Regions from separate parts of the Exiguobacterium sp. s16 genome, predicted to be linked through region 1. Evidence: riboswitches for the same ligand, from Rfam matches in the RefSeq annotation. Region 1 holds a riboswitch; each other region holds the start of a gene.

Region 1 (4,212 bases):
CATGCTCTCGATGAGCGAGAAGCCCATCGAGATGAAGACACCGGCAAAGATGAACACGAGGAACACCTTGTCATTGTAGAACACGCGCAGGACATCCCGGTTCGACGGCGTGTCGACATCGGTCGTCTCTGGGAGCGACTCCCGGATGAAGCGACCGAGGACGAGTGCGTACAAGACGAAGACGAGAGCGGCCGAGTAGAAGATATACTGCCGGTCGATAAAGAGGACGGCACTCCCGAGGAGCGGGCCGAATGCAGCCCCGATATTGTGCCCCATCCGCAACAGCCCGAACGCCTCGTTCATCTGTTCGGGCTCGGTCACATCGGCTACCATCGCGCTTGCGGCCGGGTGGAACAATGAGTTCGTCAAACCGAGCATGGCGTTCAAGAGAAGGAGCGGCCAAAACGTTTCGGCGAAGGCGAAACCGACGAGGGCGAGGGCGTCGCCAAGAATGGCAGCCATCATGATTGGTTTGCGGCCATACAGGTCTGCGAGCCGTCCACCGACGACCGATCCGATGAGCGCCATGATCGGTCCGGTCGCCATGATGACCCCGACCTGGATATAACTGTCGAGCTTGTCGCTATAGTAGAGGACGAGGAACGGTGCGATCATGAACATCATGACACCGGTGATCGTCTCTCCGAGGAAGCGGATCCAAATGTTACGGTCGAGCTGTTTGAGTGATTGAATCATTAAGGTCACCTGCTTTAGTTGATAGAATAAGAAAAGGGACGCAGCATGCACAAAGGCATACGCGTCCCTACGATCTTAGGCATGCCTCGGAAGGCAGGCGACATCACGGATTCAAATCACGGAGAGGCGCCTGCCGGTCAATATGAACTTGGACGTGCGAGCGTTGAATGACTGACATCGGTACCTCTCCTTTCTGCATTGGACTGTCTTCTCTTCAAGATTATGATATTTCCGTGAAATGTGTCAACATAAATCGTCAATGTGTCATAATAATTCGTTCAAATTCTTTCGACTGAGCCGGTAGTCGATCAACCGAGAGAACACGACTTGAATCATCGCCGTGACCGGTACACTGATGAACATCCCGACGAGACCGAACAGGCTACCCCCGATGATGATCGAGGTGATGACCCAAAACGGGGTGATGCCGACGCTGTCGCCGAGAATCTTCGGGCCGAGCCAGAGTCCGTCGAATTGTTGCAACAAGAAGATGAACAAGAGGACGATGAGCGCCGTGAACGGGTCATAGAAGTAGGTGATGATGAACGCCGGAATCATCCCGAGCAGCGGACCGACGTACGGGATAAAATTCAAGACGCCGACGATGACGCCGAGTAGAAGCGCGTAAGGTGCCCCGATGATCAACAGACCGGCGACGGCCAACACCCCGATGATGAGGCAGTCGATCGACTTCCCGATGATATAGCGTTTGAAAATGTAATCCATCTCTTGAAAGATGTCGATCGTCGTCTTAGCCGACGCGACCGGGAACATCGCATACAACAGCCGCTTGAACATGCGGGCAAAAACCTCTTTGTCTTTTAACAGATAGATTGAGATGACGATCCCAATCAAGAAATTGATGAGCGTCATCGTGAAGCTCGACACGTAGCTGACCGACGACAAGACGGCGGTCTCGACCCAGCCCGAGTAACGTTCCTCGAAGCGGCTGAAATCGATGGCTTGGGCGATCGTCGCGTTGTACTCTTTCAAGTACGTGTTCAACTGGGCGAGGAACCCGTCAATCTGTCGGATGTAGAACGGAAGCTCTTCGATGAGTGAGGCCACACTCGAGTAGATGCGCGGGAACAATGTCACAGCGGAGATGACAAGAATCCCGATGAAGACGATATAAACGATCAGCAAACCTTGATAGCGTTTTAATTGAAACCGTTCTTCTATATAGGACAGGACGGTATTCAGGAGCAGCGCGATGGCAATTCCCATGATAATCGGCGTCAGCAACTGGAACGTGTAGTGCAACACACTAGAAATCGTGTCCGGTTCACTGATGACTTTCCATAGGACGAGCAGAATCAATCCGATCACGCTCAACTTCCAAATCAATTGACGATTTAATTCCAAAGGTCCATCCCCTCATCTTTTAAATTTTGTAGAATAGTGTTCACTTTGTACTATGACCTTTTTTTTATCGGGATTCAATAGGCCACACCCATTTTCGAAAAAGGATTGACAAGATTGGTAACGTTTGGTTAACTAAGTGACATATTACAAAATGACAAATCGCATATAAAAACACTTTCTATCAAGAGAAGCGGAGGGACTGGCCCGATGAAGCTTCAGCAACAGATTGTTCCAATACTGTGCTAATTCCAGCAAGGTGACCTTGAGAGATGGAAAGGTGGTTGTTTGAATACGTCCGTATCTCGACACCCCTTTCCGCGGAAAGGGGTGTTTTTTGCATAGGAGGACTATTCATGACAGACAGACGCTCACACTTACTTAAAACTTTACCACCCCAACATTTTGTCGGACTCGCCGATGAAGTCGCAGCACTTGAACAGGCCGGTCGCGATATCATCCGACTCGGTCAAGGGACGCCGGATTTGCCGACGCCCGCCCCAATCTGCGACGCACTTCAGACGGCGCTCCTTGATGCCTCGACCCACCAATACGGTCCGTTCCGCGGTCAGGCCCGTCTGAAACAAGCGGTGGCGACGTTTTACTTGAATGAGTACGGCGTCGAAGTCGATCCCGAGACGGAAGTCGCGATCCTCATCGGTTCCAAGTCCGGACTCATCACGTTGCCGCAATGTGTGCTCGAGCCAGGGGACGGGATCTTGCTGCCGAACCCGGGCTATCCCGACTACATCTCTGGGGCACGACTCGCCGGTGCCGTTGTCCGTGATCTCATCTTACGCGAGGAGCACGGTTTCCTCCCTGACTATGAGACGCTCGATACGGAAGGGGCGAAACTCATGTACTTGAACTATCCGAGCAATCCGACGGGGGCCGTCGCCACACCAGCCTTCTTTGATGACACCGTTCGGTTCGCCCAGGAGCGGGACTTGATGGTCGTCCATGACTTCGCGTATGGCAGCATCGGGTTTGATGGACACGTCCCGCCGAGCTTCCTGCAGGCGAAAGGGGCGAAAGAAGTCGGGATCGAGGTATATACGATGTCGAAGGCGTTCAACATGTCCGGTTGGCGCGTCGCCTTTGCCATCGGGAACGCGGACATCATCGAGGCGATCAATACGTATCAGGACCACGTCCACGTCAGCGTGTTCTCGGCCATCCAGGCGGCGGCTGTCGCCGCGCTCGAGGCCCCACGCTCCATCCGGGACGATTTGGCCCGACTCTATGAGGCACGGCGTGATCGCCTGATCGATGGGTTGAACCGGGCCGGTTGGGCCGTCGAGCCGCCGGAGGGTTCGTTCTTCGTCTGGGCGAAAGTGCCCGAGGGCGATGCCAAATCGTTCTCGCGTAAGTTATTGTACGAGGCAGGAGTCGCCGTCACACCGGGCTATTTCTTCGGTTCAGAAGGGAACGGATACGTCCGCTTCGGCCTCGTCTCGCCCGAGCCGAAAATCGATGAGGCCGTCGAACGAATCGAGCGGTTGTTTGCCGCCTATGAGGAGGTGCGGGCATGATTCGTCAGGCCGTCCTTGAATATGACCACGCCGATGACGCGCTCGACCGTCTTGATGACTTAGTCGACGGCCGACGTGCCCACGTCCTGCGCGGTCAGAACGGGTACGAAGTCGTGCGGGCCGTCCATCCATCCATCACGGACTATCCGGCCACGACGTTCCGTGGGGAGTGTACGGACAAGGAAGTCGAACGGCTGATTTTTGAAGACGTCGATGTCCTCATCGCCATCGGGGGCGGGAAGCTCGTCGACACGGCCAAACTCGTCGCCTATCAACAGAACGTGCCGCTCATCATCGTCCCGACACTCGCCTCGAACTGTGCGGCGTTCACGCCTCTCAGCGTCGTCTATCGGGAGGACGGGAGCTACGACCGCTACGACATGTTCCGCGTCGTCATCGAACGGGTCATCGTTGACTCGCGGGTCATCTCGCGCTCTCCATATGAATATTTCCGAGCCGGTGTCATCGACACGGTCGCGAAGTTTTACGAGGCCCGTTACTTGAGCGGTGACAGCTCGGTCGACGCAGGCGTCAACACCGGGCTCGTCTTGGCCCAGCAGTGCGGGCGTCTCGTCGAACTTGATTTGAGCGAGCACGCTTTTGAGTCGTATAGTGATGACGT
Region 2 (4,212 bases), on a different contig from region 1:
GGCCGGGTCGCGATCAAGCGGCGTCCGACGAGGTCGAGCCGACGCGTAAAGTCCGGATCGTCGACTAACCGGCCCGCCTCTTTGGCGAGGACGAACGCCCCGAAGTATGCGATGGCCGGGGCGCCGCGGACTTGGAGCGTCTCGATGGCATGTTCGGCCTGTTCGAGCGTCTCAATCGTCACGTACCGCTCTTCATGCGGCAACAACGTCTGATCCAATACGATGAGTTCGTCTGTCTGTGAATGGAAACGGATGTTTTGAACCGTCATACGCGCACCCCCGACAGGAGTGTCACCAAGTCGTCAATCGATTCGACGCTGTGGCGTTCTTTAATGAGCGCCGTCCCGAGGGCGAGCGCGTCACGTTTTCGTTCGAGCCGCGTCGCTTCCGGCAACGTCTCGAGATCGGCGACACCGGCCAGTCCGACGGCACGGCGAATGAGTTCGCAACCGGCGTAGCCGATCGTGTCGCTGAAAATCGTCCGCAACAACTCGTCGACGAAACCAATCGTGTTGAACGGCTCGACGGCGCGTTCAAAATTGGCCCGAAACGTCTTCTCGAACGTCTCCCACACCGTCAAGACGTCCGTGAAACGCTCGAAGCGTTTGAGCGGGTCATGGAACGTCGACAGCGTCAAATGGGCGATGATTTGGCCGAGGTCGAAGCCGAACGGTCCGTAAAACGCGAACTCTGGATCGATGATTTTCGTCTCTTGTTGAGTCGCGAAGATGCTGCCCGTATGTAGGTCTCCGTGCAGGAGTGCCTCATGTTTCGTGACAAAGCCGACTTTCAGTTTCGTCACCTCGACTTTGAGCGCTTGGTCTTGCCAAAGGCGTTCGACATCTTCTCGCAGCGCCGTCTCGATGTTGTTCGACTCCGCGTCTTTGAACGGGTCGGTAAAGATGAGTTTCTCGGTGATGTCACACAGTTCCGGGTTGTAATAGTCACGTTCAATCCGCTTCTTCGCGATCGGCCCGGCCGCGTAATCCGACGTCGCGAACAGCGTCTCGCCTAAAAATTCACCGACATGGCGGGCAAGTTCAGGATACGTTTTCCCTTCCAAATAGCCAGTCCGAACGATCTCAAAATCTGACAGGTCCTCTAAAATCGTGTAGGCGAGCGGGCGGTCACTGCCAAGCACGACTGGCACGAAACGAGGGACGACGTTGGCGAATTCGCGCAACGCCAACTGCTCGATCCACGCCCGTTCAAGTGTGAGCGGCCAACTTTCGCCGACGACTTTCGCATATGGGAGCGCTTGTTTGACGATGAGACTCGTTTCGCCTTGTCGGATGCGGAAAACGAGGTTCAAATTGCCGTCCCCGATCTCCTCGCAATGCGTGATGCCTCCGTCTTCGATTAACCCCAACGTTTTCACATGCTCGACGACGGTCTGTTCTGTAAATGGTTGATATGACATAATGTTTTCCCCTTCCTGTACGTTGCCCATAAAAAAAGCCCCTTTCTCCGCGAGAAAGAGGCACAGCCAAACTGGTTGTTCCTCTCATCTGTCAGACATTCGTCTGGTGGATGTAGCACCGTGCCTAGTGGTCGGTTGCTGCGGCGTCATCGGGCCAATTCCCTCTGCCAACTCGCGATAAGAGTGGTTTATTCGATTCGGTGAACTTATGTGCTGAATATTACGGACTCGACGTCACGATTGTCAACGGCAATTTCCCGATGCAACTTCGTCTTTTTTTGTGCATATATGGAAACAACTTTCCAAAATATTTTTTTTGGAAAAAAAGGAATTGACGATGTGACGATTCTGTGCAAAAATTCAATTAAATTTCACAACTTCAAATCACATTCTTATCAAGAGCAGACGGAGGGACAAGCCCGATGATGTCGCAGCAACCGACCAGAGATGGCACGGTGCTAATTCTTGCAGCGTAAGCTGAGAGATAAGAGTTCATTTTTTTTATGATGACCTCTTGCCTCGGCATGGGGTCATTTTTGTTTGCCTGGAAGGAGGAACCATATGAGTATCACTGCCACATATGAAATCAAACGGACGGACGCGGTCGCGACCGTCGCCAACAAGATCGCCCTCGAGCTGACCGTCGGCACATGGACGGACTTGCCTCACTTAGAGCAAGAGCAGTTACAGGCGTTCCGAGGTGAGGTCGTATCAACCACACATACGGACACGACGAGCCGCTTCACGATCCGCTATCCGTTACATAATGTCAGCCCTGACTTTTCATCCATCTTGACGACGACGTTCGGGAAACTGTCCCTCGATGATTCGGTCCGATTAATCGATTTGACGTTGCCGGAGACGCTCGCCTCTGATTTCAAAGGCGCCAAGTTCGGTGTCGACGGGATTCGTGAGTTGCTCGGCGTTCAGGATCGCCCGCTCGTCATGAGCATCTTCAAAGGCGTCATCGGCCGTGACCTCGCGTTTCTCGAGCAGCAACTCCGCGATCAGTTCGCCGGTGGCATCGATATCGTCAAAGACGACGAGATTTTATACGACAACCCGCTCACCCCGTCGCTTGAACGGGCCCGGATCGGAGCGGACGTCATTCAAGCCCACTTCGAGGCGACCGGGAAACGCGTCCTGTACGCCATCACGCTGAGCGGCCCCGTGTTCGGTCTGCGTGACCAGGCGCTCCGTCTCATCGAGGCCGGTGCGACGGCGCTCCTGTTCAACGTCTATACGTACGGTCTCGACGCACTGCGCGAACTCGCGAACGATCCGGATATCCACGTCCCGATCTTGGCACATCCGGCCTTTGCCGGCGCCTTGACCGGATCAATCAGTCATTCGCTTTTGCTCGGTAAACTCCCTCGCCTCGCCGGGGGCGATTTGACGCTCTTCCCGTCACCGTACGGCTCACTTGCGACACCGCGCGACGAGGCGTTCGTGATTCGTGACCAGAGTGCCGAACCACATTGGTCGAAGCCGATTTTGCCGGTCCCGTCCGCGGGGATTCATCCGGGACTCGTCGCCGATATCATTCGGGACTTCGGGACGGATGTCGTCATCAACGCCGGCGGTGGCATTCACGGTCATCCGGACGGTGCAGCCGCCGGGGCTCGTGCGTTCCGACAAGCCATCGCTCACGTACTCGGTCAAACCGAAGGGCAGACGGACGAGCTCGATACCGCGTTGAAGGCGTGGGCGTCACGATGACGGCCCATATCCTCTGCGACTTTGACGGGACGATTACGGCGGAAGACAATATCATCGCGTTGATGAAGGCGTTCGCCCCGCCGGCTTGGGTCGAGTTGAAAGACGCGGTCCTCGAGCAACGGATTTCCATCCGATCCGGGGTCGGTCAAATGTTTCGACTGTTGCCGAGCGAGGCCGCCCCGGCTTACCGTGATTATTTGTTGGAGCGCATCACGCTCCGCCAAGGGTTCCCGGCATTTTTAGAAGAAGTTCGGGTCCATGGCTGGAAGTTTGACGTCGTCAGCGGCGGGATGGACTTCTTCGTGCAACCGGTCTTGGACGGGCATGTCGCCCCCGAGCATATCTACTGCAACGTCGCCGACTTCTCCGCTGAGACGGTCACCGTCGCTTGGCCGCACGCTTGCGATGAACAATGTACGAACGATTGCGGCTGTTGCAAGCCGACGCTCGCTCGCCGCCTTGTCAATCCCGCCGATCGCTTGATCGTCATCGGCGACTCGGTGACCGACTTCGAGGTCGCGAAGCGTGCCGACTTTGTCTACGCCCGAGGTCAACTCATCACGCTCTGCGAAGACGCAGGCATCCGTTACGCCCCGTTCGAGACGTTTGACGACATCACCCATCACTTGAAGGAGGTTGCCGTATGATCCTTGCCGCACGTTGGCTCGAACTGGCCGACATTAAAGACGAACTCGCCGCCCGCGACTGGTTCCCCGGAACGAGTGGGAATTTGGCGATTCGCGTTTCCGACGATCCGCTCGAATTTCTCGTCACGGCGAGCGGACGCGATAAACGAAAACGAACACCGGAAGACTTTGTTCACGTCGATGCGGCCGGACGCTTGATTGGCGAACAAAACGGTCGTCCATCCGCCGAGACGCTACTTCACGTCGAAGTGTTCAATCGGACGGACGCGACGTGTTCGCTCCACGTCCATACAGTCGACAATAATGTCATCTCCGAGCTCCATGCCGCCACCGGCGAAGTCGTCTTCACCGGCCAAGAGATCATCAAGGCGCTCGGCTTCTGGGACGAGGATGCGGTCGTCCGCGTACCGATTATCGAGAACCATG
Region 3 (4,212 bases), on a different contig from region 1:
AGCTCTTTCTTATGACGGACAAAGATTTTTTTGAACGCATGCTCTTCGACTTCATCGATTTTGAACTCGATATCGCTGAAAAGCGGGTTCGCTTTCAAGTCGTTCATGTATTGCTCGGTCTGTTCCCAAGTCCCAGAGCACGTTCCGTTGATTCCTTCGGAAGAAATCAAGATCCGTCCTTTGATGCCAAGGTCCTTACAATACTTGAGGTGCTCTTGTGTGAGCGTTTCTGGGTCTTCGATGTTGACGTACTTATAGTACAGCAAGACCCGCATTGGTTTTGTTTCCATGTTATTACTCCCCTGTGTTCAGTTTTTTGCAGGAAAACGAACGTTGGGTTGTGTCGTTCGACGAGCGGACTTGCCTGCAACCACAAGTCCATATTATATGATAGATATCACAGCGAAATTTCGCAAATACTTTTTATTTTTTTTACTGGCGTGCAGGGGGATGCGTCTTCCTGAGCGAAATCGGGTAAAAGGTATTAATGAAAGTCGAAGGTGGAAACTGATATGCTCACATCACTCCAACAATGGATTATCCAACTGATTGAATGGCTGCAAGAGCTTCCGGGAGGCCCATGGGCAGGACTAGGGGCGCCGTTCCTTGAGGCGATCTTTCCATTTCTTCCGCTCGTCCTCATCATTTCGGCGAACGCGGCCACGTATGGGTTCTTGCTCGGGACGTTATTGTCTTGGGTCGGTAGTTTACTAGGGACGATTCTTGTCTTTACAGCCGTCCGTTACGTATTCCGTAAACCGATGACACGGTGGCTCGAAAAACATAAACAAGGGGTATATTGGCTGGAACGCATCAACCATATGAGCCCGATCTCGCTTGGGTTTTTATATTCGCTCCCGTTCATCCCGGTCAGTTTGATCACATACTTACTTGCCCTCATTCAAATGCCGCTTCGGACATTCATCATGGCGGCGGGGTTCGGGAAACTGCTTGTCGTCTTGATTTTTTCGGTCATTGGTGACCAGTGGGAAGAGTTTATTCAAAGTCCGTTCCGCTTATCGATGCTTGGACTGTTACTGTTTGTTCTTTGGGCGATCAGCCGTGGCCTCGAGGAATTGCTCAAGCGGCGCGCCTTCAAAAAACGCAACGAACAACTTCAACGTGAACGTGAAACGAAACGTCAAACGACCCTTCGAAGCTAGTGCTTCAAAGGGTCGTTTTGGTCAGGCGCGCTTTTTGAAACGCGGGAAGTTAAAGACGATGGCCAGCCCTCCGCAAATGAAGAGCAGGAATGGATAGAACATATACGGGACGAGCGCTGGTGACGCCGTATTCGTCAATTCGGCGGCGATGAGCAGCTGTGCCCCATAAGGCAACAGGCCTTGGACGCCACACGAGAAGATGTCGAGCACACTCGCTGATTTCTTTCGCTCGATGTCATACGTGTCGGCGATATTGGCGGCGAGCGGACCGGCCACGAGAATCGAAATCGTGTTGTTCGCCGTCGCGACGTTCGTCGCGCTGACGAGCCCGGCGATGCTCCATTCGGCACCGGCACGTTTTTGAATCCGCGACGTGAGCGCGTCACGCAAGTAAGTGAGCCCGCCGTTATGCGAGATGAGTCCGACGAGTCCGCCCATGAGGAGCGTCAAGAGCGAAATCTCGGCCATACCCATCATCCCGTCTGCCATAGCCGTGACGTATGAAGTGACAGCCAAACTCCCATCGATCAAACCGATGATGCCGGTCAAGGCAATCCCGCCAAGCAAAACGAGAATGACGTTCAACCCGGTCAAGGCGAGAGCGATGACGGCGAGGTATGGAATGAGTTTATACCATTCGAACGTGGCTGCATCGACAGTCGATTCTCCACTCGATAACACCGATAAGAGGACGATTGTGATAATGGCGGCCGGGAGGACAATCCAAAAGTTGGTTCGGAATTTGTCACGCATATTGGTACGCTGGGTCCGGACGGCAGCGATTGTCGTGTCCGAGATGAACGACAAGTTGTCCCCGAACATGGCACCACCGACGACGGCAGCCGCCGCGATGGCGATATTGACGCCACTTTCTTCGTGGATACCGAGCGCGATCGGGGCGAGGGCGGCAATCGTGCCCGTCGACGTTCCCATCGCCATCGAGATGAAAGCCGCGATGACGAATAAACCGCTCAGTAGAAGCGAGGACGGTAAAAATGTCAGCGCCGCATTGACGGTCGCGTCGATTGCGCCGATTGCTTCGGCGACACTCGAGAACGCTCCGGCGAGCAAGAAGATGAAGACCATGATCAAAATGCCGGGGTTCCCCGCGCCTTGGGCGACACGCTCGACCGTCTGAGTGACGCTGCCTTTCGTCATCATCGCCGCGACGATGACCGCGATCAACGCCGCGATCAGGACCGGGAATTTATAAAAGTCGTTATAGTAGATGCCTGCCCCGATAAAGAAGACGAGGAAGACGAGCAAAGGCAATAGTGCCCATTTGTTAGCTGTCGGTTGTTCCAATCGATTCACCTCATTCATAAAATAAAAAGAGAGCCTTCTGAAAAAAGGCTCTCTCTACAAGAAAACACTTTTTTCATCTTTCGAGCAGACTGCTCGCTGGATTTGGCACAGGTTACCCGCTGCCGAGACGTCACTGGGCCAGTCCCTCAGTCTCTCTTGATAAAAAAGTTGTGATATTTAGTTATAAGACACGTTCCCTAACGTACCTGTTTCAAATCCGCTTGTCAATAGCAAACCCCACGCGGTGAACGTGGGGGTGAGTCAAGTCGTTAAGAAATTGTAATGGGCGACGCGGTTGCGTCCGGCGTACTTCCCGCCGACGTAGAGGGCCCGGTCAGCGTTCCGGATCGTATCGTCGAGGCGTTTGTCACCGAACGCCTGAATCGTGTCGACACCGATCGAAGCGGTGACGGGGATATCGATTCCGTCGACGTGGAACGGTTTGTTCTCGATTTGTTGCCGGATCCGTTCGGCGATCTCGATTGCCTGTTCGACATCGCAACGATTCAATAGCAAGATGAACTCTTCACCGCCGTAACGGGCGGCAAAATCTTCGGTGCGGAGTGCCTGGCGAATCCGCCGTCCAAACTCTTGGAGCACACTGTCCCCGACTTGATGTCCGTGCAAATCGTTGATTTTTTTGAAAAAGTCGATGTCGAGCATCGCGACCGAAATCGGATACATCGAACCGTCCGAGATTTGTTGAATCCCGTATTCGTAAAACGCGCGTGCATTCGCGAGCAGCGTCAAGCTGTCGGTCCGACTTTCCGTGTAAAGACGGTCGCGCTCATGGCAACGGCTGATCGTCCGGTTGAACGACTTGAGAAGTTTGACGATTTCACGTTGGATGGTCGAGGGATACCCATAGACGTGTTCACCCGTCATGACGAGCCACGTGCGAATCCCTTCGATCTCCTCGGACCGAACCGAGATGAAACTATGATAGTCGTCGTCAAATTCGTTCGACAGTGGTGCGTCCCATTCGAAGCGCATCTCATATTCGACCGAGGCTTCGTTCGGATAAGCGTGATCGAGCAAATCGAACACGATGTGACGGTCAATCGGCTGACGCGTCTTCAAATCAAAGTACAGGGTACGGTCGAACAGTTTAAACTCGACGAACCCTTCGTCATAGTGATTGAGCCGCTCACATTGACTGAGAAACACTTCGATGGCTTGCGCCTCGCTCTGCGATAACGACACGGCTTCTTTTGCCTCGTCATACTGTTCAATCAACGATTTAAAGGCGTCTTGCCGGCCTTTTTGGATGATGAGCCGCTTGATGAAGAACGTCAACGCGGCAGCGATGCTGCTGACGACGAGTAAATTCGTCTCCCGGAACAACGAGGCCGCCAAAATGAAGACGAGACTGACGATATACGTATAAAACGCGATGCTCAGAAAATCGCGGACCGGGATGTCGACGCGGAACCACCAACCGACTTGATACTTTTGCACGATCGTGTTCAAGATGATGGCCAGAATCAAACCGGCGAGCGGCAGGAACGAGTCTTGAGAATAGAAGCCGAGACCGGTCACACCACCAAGTGCCAAGTAAACACCGGCTGGGATGGCAATCTCCAAGAAAGACGTGATGGCGTTCCAAGGATACGTGAAGCGGAAGCGTCGAAGCGCGACGCGCGGTTTCAAGTTTACGAACTGGAAGACGAGGAGACCAATCTGATTGACGAAAAGCGCCGTCTCGAAATCAAAAAACAAGAAAATGATGAGGACGATACTTTCC
Region 4 (4,212 bases), 490 kb from region 1:
CAGCGCCTTCTGGCAGCTCATCGAGTGATTTGTAGTCTTGTGAGTAGACACCAATCGGCTCGATGTGGACGCCGCCGGCTGATGCGAATTTGTAGTCTTTGTTCTCAGCCATTTGCGACTCGAGGTACGGCTCGTGTTGGAAGTAGTTCGCGTCGAGTTCGCCGTCCGCGAGCGTTTTGTTCGGGAGGACGTAGTCTTGGAACTTCTTGATTTCGAGCGTATAGCCCTTCTCTTCGTAGTCGTCTTGAATGTGCTCTAAAATCTCAGCGTGCGGGACGTTTGACGCACCGACGACGAGCGTCTTGTCATCGCCCGAACCTGATTCTGAATCTCCGCCGCAAGCCGCGAGAATCGTGAGTGCTGAAGCTGCTGTCAATCCGAGTACTGTTTTCCATGATTTCATTATAAAACCCCTCCAAATTTTCTATTTAGATCAAGCGGAACGCTTGTCAATTACTGATACGAGTCGATCGCCGATGAACTGGATGACGAAGACGATAACCAAGATTAAGACGGTCGCGACGAACGTGACGTCACTCTGTGAGCGCTGGAACCCTTCGAGGAACGCCAAGTTCCCGAGTCCCCCGCCCCCAACGACCCCTGCCATCGCCGTATAACCGACGATCGCGACGATCGTGACCGTGATGCCTGACACGATGGCCGGCAATGCTTCTGGGAACAACACTTTATAGACGATTTGCCATTTTGTCGCACCCATCGATTCAGCCGCCTCGATGACGCCGCGGTCGACTTCACGAAGGGCGAGCTCGACCATCCGCGCATAGAACGGAGCCGCACCGATGATGAGCGCCGGCAACGCTGCCGTCGATCCGAGCATCGTCCCGACGACGAGTAACGTGAACGGGATGAGCAAGATGATCAAAATGATGAACGGGATCGACCGGAACACGTTGACGATTGCGCTGATGACCGTGTAAATCGGACGGTTTTTCATCATGAGCGGTTCGTTCGTGACGTATAAGAGCATCCCGAGGGCGAGACCGATGACGAACGTCGCGGCTCCGGCGACGAGCGTCATATAGAGCGTCTCCCACGTTTGCTCGAGCATGACTTGCCAATCTACATTAGGAAACATCGCTTTCTACCTCCACTTCCACTGCCTGCGACCGGATTGAGGCGATGGCCCGCTCGACTTCAGCCGGCTCTCCGATCAATTGGATGAATAATGTCCCGAGGGCACCGACTTGTGACTGCGTCACGTTCCCGCCGATGATGTTGAAGCCGATGTCATGTTGCTTCAACACTTCTGACAGAATCGGTTGCTCGGCCGTCTCGTTCAAGAATTTGAGCTTGACGATTTGACCGCTCGGATAACGCGCTTTCAAGTGCTCGAACGTGAGCGACATGTCTTCGACCGCGCCGATCTGTTTGACGAACTCTTTCGTGATCGGCTGTTCCGGATGTTGGAACACCTCGGCGACTTGTCCGGTCTCGACGACCTTCCCGGCCTCCATGACGGCGACGCGGTGGCAAATCTTTTGGATGACGTGCATCTCATGGGTGATGAGGACGATCGTCAATCCGAGCTTTTTATTGATGCTGACGAGCAGTTCGAGAATCGAATCGGTCGTCTTCGGGTCGAGTGCGCTCGTCGCTTCATCGCAGAGGAGCACTTCTGGATTCGTAGCGAGCGCACGGGCTATCCCGACTCGCTGCTTTTGACCGCCCGATAGTTGCGACGGATAGCTGTCTTCCCGTCCGCCTAAGCCGACGAGTTCGACAAGTTCTTGGACGCGGCGTTTGCGTTCGCTGGCCGGTACCCCGATGAGCTCGAGCGGGAAGCTGATGTTCTCAGCGACCGTGCGCGACCATAATAGGTTGAAGTGTTGGAACACCATCGAGACGTTTTTACGTACCCCGCGTAGTTCCTTAGGCGTGAGCTTCGTCAGCTCGCTGCCGGCGACCACGATTTCACCGCTAGACGGTGCCTCGAGTCGGTTGAGCAAGCGGATGAGCGTCGACTTCCCCGCCCCTGAATATCCGATTATTCCAAAAATTTCGCCGCTTTCGATGGTAAGCGACACATCATCGACCGCCTGGACCCGACCGTTTTTCGTATCGAACCATTTGGCCACATTGCGTAGTTGAATCAATCCATTTCCCTCCTGACAACAAAAAAAGTACGCACGTTTGAGCAAACGTGCGTACTTTATCGGTACGGACAACGATTGCTCTCATCTTCCAAGGTTTACACCTTGCTGGAATTAGCACCATTTCGGATTGCTCCGCGGTTGCTGGGCGTCATAGGGCCAGTCCCTCAGCCTCTCTTGATAAGAGTGGTTGCGTATTTGATTAGCTTTATCATAGCGACACATTATTTTCATGTCAAACTATTTTTTTCAGACAAATTAAAAAAGGTGCCATCCGAGGATGACACAGAACGTAGCACCTTGAGTCACTGAAGGACAACCCATAGATGAACCTCTTTTGCCCGATCAGAGCATTCATCCTTATATGGGGGATTTTTACCCGATCATCACTCGGTCTTCGAACGGACCATGCAATTACGCGACCGGTGCCCCGACGCTTGATTTTTTTGGGGGACAATCGAAGGGAAGGTCCACCTGAAATCGCGTAAGCTCATGCAACGGTTGTTCGAAAACGTCTTGCTGACGGGAAAATCTCGACCTATGTTGTGTTCAAGTAAGATGTTGTAATGAATATATCATTCGTGAACTTTCTGTGTCAACTGATTATTTAAAATTTTCAGATTATTCTAATCATCCTATCTCATTTGACGAAAGATAGGACGTGCTGGACGTTTTGAAACGCATACAAACGATCGCGAACTTGGCCATTTTCCAGCTTCAATAGCGCCGGGACGCTCATGACTTGATACACCTCGAGCTCGTTCGGGATAAAGTTGGCATCGCGCTTTTCAATCTGGAGTTCGGGGTCGACGGCCTCGACGACCGAGAGCATCCGCTCGGCCACGGCGCATGTACCGCACATCGGGGCGTATATATATAAGAATCCGTCAGTAATCATTGTTCTCACCTCTCCTCTAAGTATATGAATCCGGACCGGTCGGTTCAAAAGTTGTGCTCAAATGGAAAATTCTGAACATTTCAACATTTTATATTGACGCTTGCTAGAAAGAGGCATAGTATGGTCATTAACTTTATTGCTTTTGTACATAACAGCATACCAGTAGAAAAGGACAGGTGAATCCCCAATGACGGAAGAGAAGCTTACCAGAAAACAGTTTTTGATGAACGTCTTGAACGGCCTCAGTCTTGCCATCCTCATCGCCCTCATCCCGAGCGCCTTGCTCGGTGAATTAACGAAAGCCATCTTACCTTATGTTCCGTCACTGCAGTTCATCTTAGATGCGACGACAATCGCGATGCGTCTCTTACCGGTCATCATCGGTGTCGCCGTCGCCATGCAGTTCGGACGCTCGGCACTCGAGGCCGGCACGATCGGCATCGCGACCCAAGTCGGGAGCGGCGCCATCCGCATCGAAGAAGGGGCGTTCCTCATGGCTGGAATCGGTGACGTCATCACGGCCGGTGTGACGGCCGCTCTCGCGACGTTCCTCGTCATGCAGTTGTCGCCACGCTTGAAGACATACACGGTACTCGTCTTACCGATGACGGTCATCGTCGTCGCCGGAGGAATCGGGGCGTTCCTGCTCACTTACATCTCACAAATCACCACATACGTCGGGACGATCATTATGACGATGACGGAACTGCAGCCGATTGTGATGGGTATGTTGATCGCGATGGCGTTCTCGCTCATCATCGTCTCGCCAATCTCGACGGTCGGCATCGCCACAGCGATCAGTCTGTCTGGTGTCGCGGCCGGGGCCGCCAACTTAGGGGTCGTCGCCGCCGGCTTCGGTCTCGCCATCGCCGGCTGGCAGATGAACGCGACGGGAACGTCGATCGCCCACTTCCTCGGGTCACCGAAGATTCAAATGGCGAACTTCGTCCGTCGTCCGATCATGATGTTGCCCGTACTCGCCAATGCGGCCATCCTCGGAGCGCTCGCAGGCATCCTTCGGATCGAAGGCACGCCGATCAGTGCCGGTTTCGGCGTCTCCGGCCTCATCGGGCCAATCAACGCCTTGCATTTGATGCCGGGAGGGTTCGCGCTCTGGAACGTCATGCTCGTCATCGTCTTGTTCGGACTCATCCCGATAACGCTCGGAATCATCTTCTACCGCCTGTTCAACCGGACGTCGCT

What was found. Region 1 has a riboswitch for S-adenosylmethionine ahead of KNP86_RS06420 (aminotransferase class I/II-fold pyridoxal phosphate-dependent enzyme). Riboswitches for the same ligand answer to the same signal wherever they lie in the genome.
Region 2: it holds a riboswitch for S-adenosylmethionine, as region 1 does, so the genes downstream of both, KNP86_RS07760 (2,3-diketo-5-methylthiopentyl-1-phosphate enolase) here and KNP86_RS06420 (aminotransferase class I/II-fold pyridoxal phosphate-dependent enzyme) in region 1, are expected to answer to the same signal.
Region 3: it holds a riboswitch for S-adenosylmethionine, as region 1 does, so the genes downstream of both, KNP86_RS14075 (Na+/H+ antiporter NhaC family protein) here and KNP86_RS06420 (aminotransferase class I/II-fold pyridoxal phosphate-dependent enzyme) in region 1, are expected to answer to the same signal.
Region 4: it holds a riboswitch for S-adenosylmethionine, as region 1 does, so the genes downstream of both, KNP86_RS03945 (methionine ABC transporter ATP-binding protein) here and KNP86_RS06420 (aminotransferase class I/II-fold pyridoxal phosphate-dependent enzyme) in region 1, are expected to answer to the same signal.

The regions. Positions count from the first base shown of each region.
Region 1 is NZ_JACSLM010000002.1:565,136-569,347, forward strand. It holds gene KNP86_RS06410 (MDR family MFS transporter) at 1-696, opposite strand, end outside; gene KNP86_RS06415 (AI-2E family transporter) at 961-2,061, opposite strand; SAM riboswitch class I at 2,237-2,337, shown strand; gene KNP86_RS06420 (aminotransferase class I/II-fold pyridoxal phosphate-dependent enzyme) at 2,415-3,590, shown strand; gene KNP86_RS06425 (iron-containing alcohol dehydrogenase) at 3,587-4,212, shown strand, end outside.
Region 2 is NZ_JACSLM010000003.1:151,928-156,139, reverse strand. It holds gene mtnA (S-methyl-5-thioribose-1-phosphate isomerase) at 1-269, opposite strand, end outside; gene mtnK (S-methyl-5-thioribose kinase) at 266-1,420, opposite strand; SAM riboswitch class I at 1,502-1,604, opposite strand; SAM riboswitch class I at 1,810-1,911, shown strand; gene KNP86_RS07760 (2,3-diketo-5-methylthiopentyl-1-phosphate enolase) at 1,982-3,139, shown strand; gene KNP86_RS07755 (2-hydroxy-3-keto-5-methylthiopentenyl-1-phosphate phosphatase) at 3,136-3,786, shown strand; gene KNP86_RS07750 (methylthioribulose 1-phosphate dehydratase) at 3,783-4,212, shown strand, end outside.
Region 3 is NZ_JACSLM010000011.1:42,958-47,169, reverse strand. It holds gene trhO (oxygen-dependent tRNA uridine(34) hydroxylase TrhO) at 1-290, opposite strand, end outside; gene KNP86_RS14080 (TVP38/TMEM64 family protein) at 513-1,163, shown strand; gene KNP86_RS14075 (Na+/H+ antiporter NhaC family protein) at 1,185-2,486, opposite strand; SAM riboswitch class I at 2,539-2,634, opposite strand; gene KNP86_RS14070 (GGDEF domain-containing protein) at 2,730-4,212, opposite strand, start outside.
Region 4 is NZ_JACSLM010000002.1:79,249-83,460, reverse strand. It holds gene KNP86_RS03955 (MetQ/NlpA family ABC transporter substrate-binding protein) at 1-403, opposite strand, end outside; gene KNP86_RS03950 (methionine ABC transporter permease) at 434-1,096, opposite strand; gene KNP86_RS03945 (methionine ABC transporter ATP-binding protein) at 1,086-2,114, opposite strand; SAM riboswitch class I at 2,193-2,298, opposite strand; gene KNP86_RS03940 (thioredoxin family protein) at 2,752-3,009, opposite strand; gene KNP86_RS03935 (PTS sugar transporter subunit IIC) at 3,197-4,212, shown strand, end outside.